3 regions of the Pseudoalteromonas sp. Xi13 genome follow, and region 1 is predicted to be linked to each of the others. Evidence: predicted binding sites of a transcription regulator. Region 1 holds the regulator's gene; each other region holds the start of a gene.

Region 1 (3,286 bases):
GTAGGTATTTTTGAAAAGAACGTCGAAATTGTGCATGGTAATCGCAAAATTACAGCCGACCGACTCGAAGTACATAAACGTGAAGACTTAGGGGATAACAAACAACTCCTTATTGCCACTGGCAGCCCAGCCTACTTCGAAGAAAAACAAGACGATGGTACTGTAATGAGTGCCAGTGCAAACGAAGTACGTTACGACGTAGCAAAGCGATTTTTAACGCTTGTTGGCGATGCTGAAGTCGCACAAGCCGGTCAAAAAATTAATGCTAAAAGTATTACCTACGATATGCAGCAGCAGCTTATTAGCGCAGAAAAAGACGAAAACTCTACGGATCGTGTCCACACAATTTTAGTGCCTGTTGAAGCAAAAATTAAAGAAAAAACAGGTAACGAAGGTCAACCATGAGCACCTTAAAAGCAGAACTATTAGCAAAAAGCTATAAAGGCCGCCAAGTTGTAAAAAATGTAGGCCTTGAGGTAGAAGCCGGCAGCATTGTTGGCTTATTGGGCCCTAATGGCGCAGGTAAAACCACCACCTTTTATATGATTGTAGGGTTAGTACCTAGCGACAAAGGCAAAATTTCTATTGATGATAACGACATTACGTTATTACCTATGCACAGCCGCGCCCGCTTAGGCATTGGCTATTTGCCGCAAGAGTCATCAATATTTAGAAAGCTGACAGTTTATCAAAACTTAATGGCGATTTTAGAAACGCGTAAAGAGCTCAATAAAGCCGCGCGAGAAGAAACGCTTAACAACTTACTTGATGAATTTAGTATTCAGCATATTCGCGATAGCCAAGGTATGGCGCTTTCTGGTGGTGAACGCCGCCGTGTAGAAATTGCCAGAGCACTGGCAGCGAACCCTAAATTTATTTTATTGGATGAGCCTTTTGCTGGTGTTGATCCGATTTCAGTGTTAGATATAAAGAAAATAATAGAACATCTTAAAAACCGTGGCATTGGCGTATTAATTACCGATCACAATGTAAGAGAAACTCTTGATGTTTGTGAAAAAGCCTACATTGTTTCTCATGGGGAGCTAATTGCATCTGGCACCCCAGAACACGTATTAAATGACAAAACTGTACGCGATGTTTATTTAGGCGAGCAATTTAGGCTGTAACATTTAAGCCACACCTACAAGCATCTGCTAATATTAATTATAACAACATAAAAGGATTGTTAGAGATACATGAGGCAATCATTACAGCTGCGCATGGGCCAGCAACTTACAATGACTCCACAATTGCAACAAGCGATTCGCTTGCTGCAGCTCAGTACATTGGATCTCCAGCAAGAAATACAAGAAGCACTTGATAGCAACCCGCTATTAGAAGTAGAAGAGCAAGATTACACGGAAGAGTCGGCTGGGAAAAATGAACAAAAAGCAGATACGGATGATATAACCGTAAGCGCATCGGCTGACGATACAACCAGCGAGTACGAGCAAGACAGTGGCGAAGCTTTAAATAAAGACACCGTTAGCGATGATATGGCAATGGATGTAACTTGGGATGAGTACATGAGCGCAGCCCCTGCTGCATCCTCAGGCCCAATGCCAGAAGATGAGTCTATTTATCAAGGTGCCTCTACTGAAACGCTACATGAGTATTTAATGTGGCAGCTTCAGCTTACTCCTTTTAGCCCAACTGACGAAGCCATTGCTATTGCCATTGTAGAAGCTGTAGATGACTCGGGTATTTTAACGCTAAGTTGCGAAGAAATTTTAGAAAGCTTTAACCAAGAAAACGATGACGAAGTTGAAGTTGAACTTGACGAAATAGAAGCCGTTTTAAAGCGTATTCAGTTATTTGACCCTGTAGGTATAGCCGCGCGCAGTTTACAAGAGTGCTTGTGTATTCAGCTAAACCAGTTTGATAAAGACACCCCTTTTATAGAACAAACTAAAATGATCTTAACCGATCACATTGATCTATTAGCGGCACGCGACTATCGTACATTAATGAAAAAGACTAAGCTTAAAGAAGACGAGCTTAAAGAGGTCATGACCCTAATACATACCCTCAACCCAAAACCTGCAGATACAATAGTAAGGGAAGAGTCTGAGTATGTAATACCGGATGTGTCGGTTAAAAAAATAAAAGGCCGCTGGGTGGTAGAGCTAAACCCAGATAGCATGCCAAAAATACGCGTAAATAGTCAGTACGCGGCTATGTCACGTACCGTAAAATCAAGTGGTGATAGCCAATTTATTCGCTCTCACTTACAAGAAGCTAAATGGTTTATAAAAAGCCTTGAAAGCAGAAACGACACGCTGCTTAAGGTAACTAACTGTATTGTAAAACAGCAACAGGCATTTTTTGAACATGGCCCCGAAGCCATGAAGCCAATGGTTTTAAACGATGTTGCTGAGATGGTAGAAATGCATGAGTCGACAATTTCGCGTGTTACTACGCAAAAATATATGCATACGCCACGTGGTATTTTTGAGCTTAAGTATTTTTTCTCAAGCCACGTAAGCACTGAAAACGGCGGCGAGTGTTCATCAACCGCAATACGTGCCCTAATTAAAAAGCTAATTGCCGCGGAAAACTCAGCTAAACCATTGAGTGATAGTAAAATTGCGGATATATTGGCAGAGCAAGGAATTAAAGTAGCTAGACGCACAATAGCAAAATACCGTGAATCGCTAGCTATTCCACCGTCAAATCAGAGAAAGAGTTTGATATAAGACGTTAAAAACAAAGAGGAAATGCTTATGCAACTAAACCTAACTGGTCGTCACGTAGAAGTAACTGATTCACTTAGAGACTATGTAAATAATAAATTTGCAAAGCTAGAAAGGCACTCAGATCATATTAGCAATGTGCATGTCATTCTCGATGTAGAAAAACTCAACCAAAAAGCAGAAGCGACTATTCATGTAAGTGGCGCAGATTTATTTGCCTCAACAGAGCACCAAGATATGTATGCCGCTATAGACTCGTTGATTGACAAGCTCGATCGTCAAGTCATAAAACATAAAGAGAAGCTTGCTAGACACTAATATTATGAAATTAAGTACATTAGTATGCCAGGACTGCAGCAAAGCTGCGGTCCTTTTTAGTAGTAAAAAAAGAATTTTAGAGTTTATCAGTGAGCTTGCTCATGAAAAGCTCCCCTACTTACCACAACAAGATATTCTTAATGCGCTGGCAAGCAGAGAAAAGCTAGGCAGTACTGGTATTGGCCGGGGTATCGCCATTCCTCATGGCAGAATGGGTGGCGTAGAAGAACCGCTGGCTTTAGTACTTGTTAGCGACACCCCTGTTAACTTTGATG
Region 2 (3,286 bases), on a different replicon from region 1:
AAAGGGGTGTTTAACGTTCAAGATTAAATTTGCAACAGGCTGTTTTGCATTTAGATAAGGAAGTGATAAGAGAGTGTTAAGGGGCTGAAGCGGTTTGGTTTTATACTTATTACAGGGGGTGTATGCAATTAAAATAACGCAGCAGGTATTGAGCACACAATATGATAAACATCGCACCCCGATTAAGCCTACTTTAGTTTAATCAAATATTAATGGTTAAAGGGCGCTAGACCCCAAGGTAAATAAAAAGGTTGGCCAAACAAAGTTTGACCAACCAGTCGCGTTTATTTAGTTATAAAATAACTAAATCTGTCGTGTACAGCACTTGTGTTGGTAGGCCGTTTGGCGAGCCACCTAAAGGCTCTAAGCTAACAGCGAGTAGGGCAATGTCTTGCGCCTTAAAGCGTGTGCCTTTGAGTAACTGTTTTTCACCGTTTTTAGGCAGTAGACCCAACGAAATTGGCGTGTCTTGCCCTTTTAAAATCATCCATAGCTCGTAGTCTTTATCGGTTTGCGCAACAAGCTTATCACTGGCTTTAACCGATAATGTTTGCTCATCTACGTTAATAAACCACAGTGATTGCTTATCTTGGTTTTGTACTAAAGCAATTTGTTGGCTGTATTGGGGCTGATATGTGGGCTGAATAACCAAAAATGCTAAGATAATACAGGCAGCTGTAGCTATAAATGACCAATTTCGCCACAGCGATGTAGCTGGTTTGATCACCGGTTTAACGGGTTGGTTGGTGTGCTCTAGTGTATTTAAAATATTCTGCCACACTTGCGCGCTGGGTGTTTGAGGCGTAATTGCACTGGCTAAATCATTTAAATTTTGCTCCCACATTATAGTGGCTTCTCGGGCTTGCGGTAAGCTGAGCATTAAGCGTTGAAAACGTTTTCGTGCCAGGCCTTTTAAAGTACCCAATACATACTGCCCTGCTAAAGCATCAAGTAATTCTGGTTTATTATAATTCATAATGTTAAACACCTCTGCAACTGCTGCAAACCACGCCTGATCCAGCTTTTAACTGTGCCTAAGGGCGTTTCTATGTGATTGACTAGCTCACCATGGCTTAGCCCTTTGTAATAGGCTAAATGAATGGCTTGTTTTTGTTGGGGATCAAGTTGCTCAATACAATTAACAAGTTTGGTTTGTTCGTCGTAACTAACATCGACTGCTTGTTCATCGTATTCATCGTCACCCATTGCCTGCTCTTTTCTTACCTTGTGATAACGCAATGTATCTAAGCTGCGGTATCTCACAATGCTTATCATCCAGCTAATAACTGTGCCTTTAGATGAATTGTACTCTGACGCGTTATGCCAAATTTTTATAAATGCCTCTTGCAGTACTTCTTCTGCGTGCGCGCGGTTTGACAGCATATTTAAACTAATCGCAAAAAGCTTTGCGCTTGTTTGCTGATACAAATCAGCAAACGCGGCTTTGTTACCCTGTGCTGTTTTACACAAAAGGGGAAGTAAATTGTCGTTTTCCATAAGGTTCCTGTTGTTTTTATTATTACCGAGGTGTGTTGAGCTTCGTGAATTAAAAATTGTTTTATTTAAGCGCAACTTAATCGCTTTGAAATAGAGATTAAACAGGCTGTTATAAATTTAACTAATAAAGATAAACACACTCTCAATAAACGTGTGAAAAGAGTGATTGGATGCAAAAACTTTTAAGCTGACATTTATATTAGCTGCTGTACACATTGAAACAAGTTTTAAATATAAACAGTTACCTTTGGGTAGTGAGAAAAAATGACCGATTAGTGTGTAAAAAGCGCCTAATATGCGAATACAGCTAAAGCTATCTACTTTTATTTATCTTATATCAGTCACTTAGTGTTGTTTCTGTTCCTGAAAAACAACTTTTGTTGGCGTGCAAATTGCTACTACACTTATACACAGCTGTAAAAAAATGTGCCAAAACAGTAAAAATAAAGGAGAAAATATGTGGGCTGCAACGAGTTATTTAATTTTAGCGTTAATTTTTATATTTATAGGGTGGGAGGTTAACTCGGTATATTTTGCAGTGGTATTTTACTGGAGTGCATTGTCGTTAATTCTTGTCAGTGGTGCTTACATTTTTAATTTGGCGAAAATTTTTAGAAAGCGTGAAAATGGTGTTATTCCATTTTATATTCGCTGGGCATTTGTGCCTTTTTTACTGGGTGCTCAAATTTACAATGCGTATTCTCGCAAGCACGATAAAGTCCCTCCCATTCAAAAAATTAACGACCATTTATTTTTAGCATGCCGATTGTTCCCCTCTGATATTGATACGTTAAAAGAAAACGGCATAACGGCAATATTAGATGTAACGTGTGAGTTTGATGGCTTAGAATGGAGCTCTACACAAGAAAATATTAGCTATTTAAATATTCCGGTGCTTGATCATAGTGTGCCTACCCACTCGCAATTAAACCAAGCCATTAACTGGATACATCATCATATTAAAGAAGACCGCCGCGTGGTAGTTCACTGTGCACTGGGCAGAGGGCGTTCGGTATTTGTTATGGCAGCGTATTTACTGAGCCAAGATAAAAACGCCGATGTTCACCAAGTGCTCGCGCAAATAAAAGAAACCCGCGAAACCGCAAATCTTAATAAGCATCAACTTCGTCATTTAGCAAAGCGACATAAAAAGGGGGAGCTAGTTATTAAAAACAAAGCCGTTATTATTGCAAACCCTGTGTCGGGTACCAAAATGTGGCAAGACAAAGAGCATTTAATAGTGGCTAGGTTGTCGGCGTATTATGATTTAGAAGTATTAACCACCACCAAAGAAATAGACGGTATTGAGCTTGCTAAACAAGCTATTAAAGATAAGCCAGATATAATAATTGCCTGTGGCGGCGATGGAACCGTGACAGAAGTAGCAAGTGTGTTGGTAAACACTCAGTGCAAGCTGGGTATTATCCCAATGGGCACAGCCAATGCCTTAGCGCATGTGCTTATGGGGATTAGCTCTAAAATCATTCCTGTTGAGCAGGCCTGCGATCTTATTATTGATGGGCAAACCCAAACAATTGATACGGCCTATTGTAATGACGAGCTAATGCTGTTGTTAGCGGGGATTGGTTATGAGCAATCAATGGTAGAAAAAGCAGATAGAGACTCAAAAAACGAATCGGGTCAGCTTGCCTATTTAAGTGGTTTTTTTCAGGCATTTAGTGAGCAAAAAGCGCAAACCCTTTATGTTACCCTTGATGATAATCAAACGCAGGAGGTAAATACGAATAGCTTTATTGTGGCTAATGCTGCGCCATTTACTACGTTATTA
Region 3 (3,286 bases), 1.6 Mb from region 1:
GGCAAATCGAGCTTATTACAGGCGATAGCGGGGCTTACGACGGCGCAAAATGTGTGTATAAATAATCATAATATTACTCATTTAAAGCCCGATAAACGCCTGCTTACTTTACAGCTGCAGTCGTGCCCGTTATTTCCACATTTAAATGTAATGGGTAATTTACTGTTTACTCACAAGCATTGTAAAAATAAAAGTAACAACCTAACGCCTGATCAGGTAATTGATTTATTAGCACTAAGCCCATTACTAAATCGTGATGTGTCGGGGCTTTCGGGCGGGGAGCGCCAGCGCGTAATTTTTGCAAGAACACTACTAAGTGGGCAATCTGTTGTTTTACTTGATGAGCCATTTAGCGCCTTAGATTGGTCAACGCGTTTTACTATGTTGGGGGCTATTCAGCAACTTAATAAATCCCATGGTATTAAATTTATTATTGTCAGCCACTCTTTAAAAGAGCTACTTTATTGCAGCGATACATTACTTCATATAGCGAAAGGCAACGTGCTCCAGTGCGGTGCAACACAAGAAGTGGTGCAAAGTATTTATACAAATAAGAGCCAAACGCCACTTAGTATACTTAGTTATAGTAAGCCTGAATTTAATGAGGCTTTTGGTCTTTACCAGCTTACTCTTAGTAATAGCCAACAGCATTTATATGCAGTGCCTTCGCTGGTAAAACAAAACCATAAGTTAATTATAGAAAGCAGCCAAATAGCCTACAGCAAAGTAAAACAAATTAACGAGAGCAGTGCAAACGTGCTAAAAGGTATGCTTGAAAATGCCCAGCAGCTTGATGAGCAATGGCTGCTAACTGTTAATGTAGATACGCAATTACTGTATTGCGCGGTGTCTAAAAGGCAATGGCAGCAAAGTGCTGTAAACCTAGGCGAGCAGATTTACTTGACAATAAATAACCTAGAAACGCTAAATTAGGCTTTTAAAAGCAGTCATGTATTTACCATGTACTAAATTAAGCGCTGCAAACAGGGCAGTGCTTATTTTTAACAATGTTAAAACGGTTAAACTCCATACTCAAACCATCTACAAGTAATAGCTGCTCGGTGAGTTTACTAGGCAGTCCTGCAATAATTTTAAGTGCTTCAGCCGCTTGAATACTACCAATAAGCCCTACAATAGGTGAGAGCACGCCTGACTCTGAACAGCTTTGAGTTTGTTCGCCAAAGAGCTGTGACACACAGCCATAGCAATGGCTATTAGGCGCCATTGTAAAGCAAGCTACTTGTCCCTCTAACCTTATGGCAGAGCCCGAAATCAAGGGCGTACGGGTGTTATAGCAGACGCTGTTGAGCAAATTACGTGTTGCTAAGTTATCAGTGCAGTCAATAACTACATCTACTTTGCTAAGTAATTGTTCAAGGTGCGAATTTTCATTTAAAAATTCATCAATAGTATGGATCTCTATTTCATCATTTAACTGGGTTAACTGTTTTCTTGCACTGTGGGTTTTTAAGCACCCAACATCACTTTGTTTATAGAGCACCTGCCTTTGCAAGTTAGTTGCATCAACCACATCGTTATCAACAAGCGTTAAAGTACCTACGCCCGATGCCGCTAAGTACTGCGCAACTGGGCAACCTAATCCACCTAACCCCACAATAAGAGCATGACTTTGCCATATTTTTTCTTGTCCATCTATATCTAGCTGAGGAAGCATAATATGGCGAGAATAGCGTAATTGCTGCTGATACGTTAAAGGGGGTTTTTGCATTAATGAGTTCTCATAATTTTTTTTAACAATACCAATTAGTTAAAACCTAGAGCAAGTAAAGCTTAAAAATTCTTTGCACTGTTTACGCCCAACAAAGCTGCTTAAATAGTGCAAAGCGAAATAAACATTAATTCCTAAAAATATAAGTGACTGAAAAACCTACCTATTAATTGTTGGCTTAGTAATTGCTGAAAGCGGTTAACGTTAATTTAACAATCGTCGCAGTGTTATTACTACCAAAGTCGTACTCACTGCTTAAAATAATAATCGTTACAAGGAAAAAAACATGCAACCGAGTTCTGGGTTTAATCTCATATCGTTTAGCGGGAAAATGAAAATACTACATTTAAGCTGGATGGTGTTTTTTATCTCTTTTTTTGTATGGTTTAACCATGCTCCATTATTAGGGGCAATAGCGGGCTCGCTAGGTATAACTATGGCACAGGTAAAAACGCTGCTCATTTTAAATGTGGCCTTAACCATTCCCGCACGTGTTGTTGTTGGCATGCTAACCGATAAGTTTGGCCCGCGTATTGTTTATGCCGCTTTACTTATTTTATGTAGCATACCGTGTTTTATGTTTGCTATGGCCACCACGTTTGAGCAAGCCGCTATCGCGCGTTTTGCACTAGGCTTTATTGGTGCAGGCTTTGTAGTGGGCATTCGTATGGTGAGCGAATGGTTCCCAGCTAATGAGCTTGGTACAGCAGAAGGTATTTATGGTGGCTGGGGTAATTTTGGCTCGGCTGCCGCTGCCATGTTACTACCTGTATTAGCGCTTATGTTTGGCGGTGACGATGGCTGGCGCTATGCCGTTGGTTTAACGGGCGTACTTAGCGTTATTTTTGGTGTTATTTGGTACATAAACGTAACCGATACACCAAAAGGGGGGACGTACTTTAAGCCTAAAAAAGTAGGCGCAATGGAAGTAACCAGTAAAGGTGACTTTGTATTATTGCTTATTATGAAATTACCTATGTATGGCGCACTGGCTTTACTTACTTGGAAGTTGTCTCCTACAGGCGCTAATTTAATTTCTGCCAATTTTGTTTTAGCCGTTTATGCATTTTTAGTGCTGTTATACGCTTACGAGGTATATAAAACCTTTAATATAAACGGACATATATTTAAACAACCCGTGCCAGAATCACACCGCTACGAATTTAAACAAGTAGCTGTACTTAATATTTTATATTTTACCACCTTTGGCTCAGAGCTGGCCGTTGTATCTATGCTGCCATTATTTTTCATGGAAGTGTTTGGCCTAGATATGGTGTACGCAGGTTTACTGGCCTCTGCTTATGCGTTTATGAATTTAGCCTCGCGCCCAGGTGGTGGTTGGATCTCAGATAGAATGGGTCGTCGTAAAACACTTATTGTCCTTACCTCAGGGTTAGCTGTTGGCTACTTTGTTATGGGATTAGTTGACGCTAGCTGGCCACTTTGGCTTGCAGTAGCTGCTGCCATGGCGTGTTCGTTCTTTGTGCAAGCAGGGGAAGGCGCTGTATTTGCCGCTGTGCCACTTATTAAACGCCGCTTAACAGGGCAAATTGCAGG

Evidence for each region. Region 1 encodes sigma-54, which starts transcription at its own class of promoters, with help from an activator protein. Its sites were predicted from a motif close to GTTGGCACGNNNNTNGNNT; they were not measured.
Region 2: the regulator sigma-54 is predicted to act here: its motif matches at 1,877-1,895, upstream of EJ103_RS17625 (diacylglycerol kinase family protein).
Region 3: the regulator sigma-54 is predicted to act here: its motif matches at 1,902-1,920, upstream of EJ103_RS06935 (NarK family nitrate/nitrite MFS transporter).

Annotation. Positions count from the first base shown of each region.
Region 1 covers NZ_CP034439.1:3,110,017-3,113,302, forward strand. Annotated here, with positions in the region: gene lptA (lipopolysaccharide transport periplasmic protein LptA) at 1-405, shown strand, start outside; gene lptB (LPS export ABC transporter ATP-binding protein) at 402-1,127, shown strand; gene EJ103_RS13995 (RNA polymerase factor sigma-54) at 1,197-2,696, shown strand; gene hpf (ribosome hibernation promoting factor) at 2,724-3,011, shown strand; gene EJ103_RS14005 (PTS sugar transporter subunit IIA) at 3,016-3,286, shown strand, end outside.
Region 2 covers NZ_CP034440.1:255,829-259,114, reverse strand. Annotated here, with positions in the region: gene EJ103_RS17635 (anti-sigma factor) at 293-976, opposite strand; gene EJ103_RS17630 (sigma-70 family RNA polymerase sigma factor) at 973-1,497, opposite strand; gene EJ103_RS17625 (diacylglycerol kinase family protein) at 1,955-3,286, shown strand, end outside.
Region 3 covers NZ_CP034439.1:1,528,602-1,531,887, forward strand. Annotated here, with positions in the region: gene EJ103_RS06925 (ATP-binding cassette domain-containing protein) at 1-933, shown strand, start outside; gene moeB (molybdopterin-synthase adenylyltransferase MoeB) at 971-1,729, opposite strand; gene EJ103_RS06935 (NarK family nitrate/nitrite MFS transporter) at 2,016-3,286, shown strand, end outside.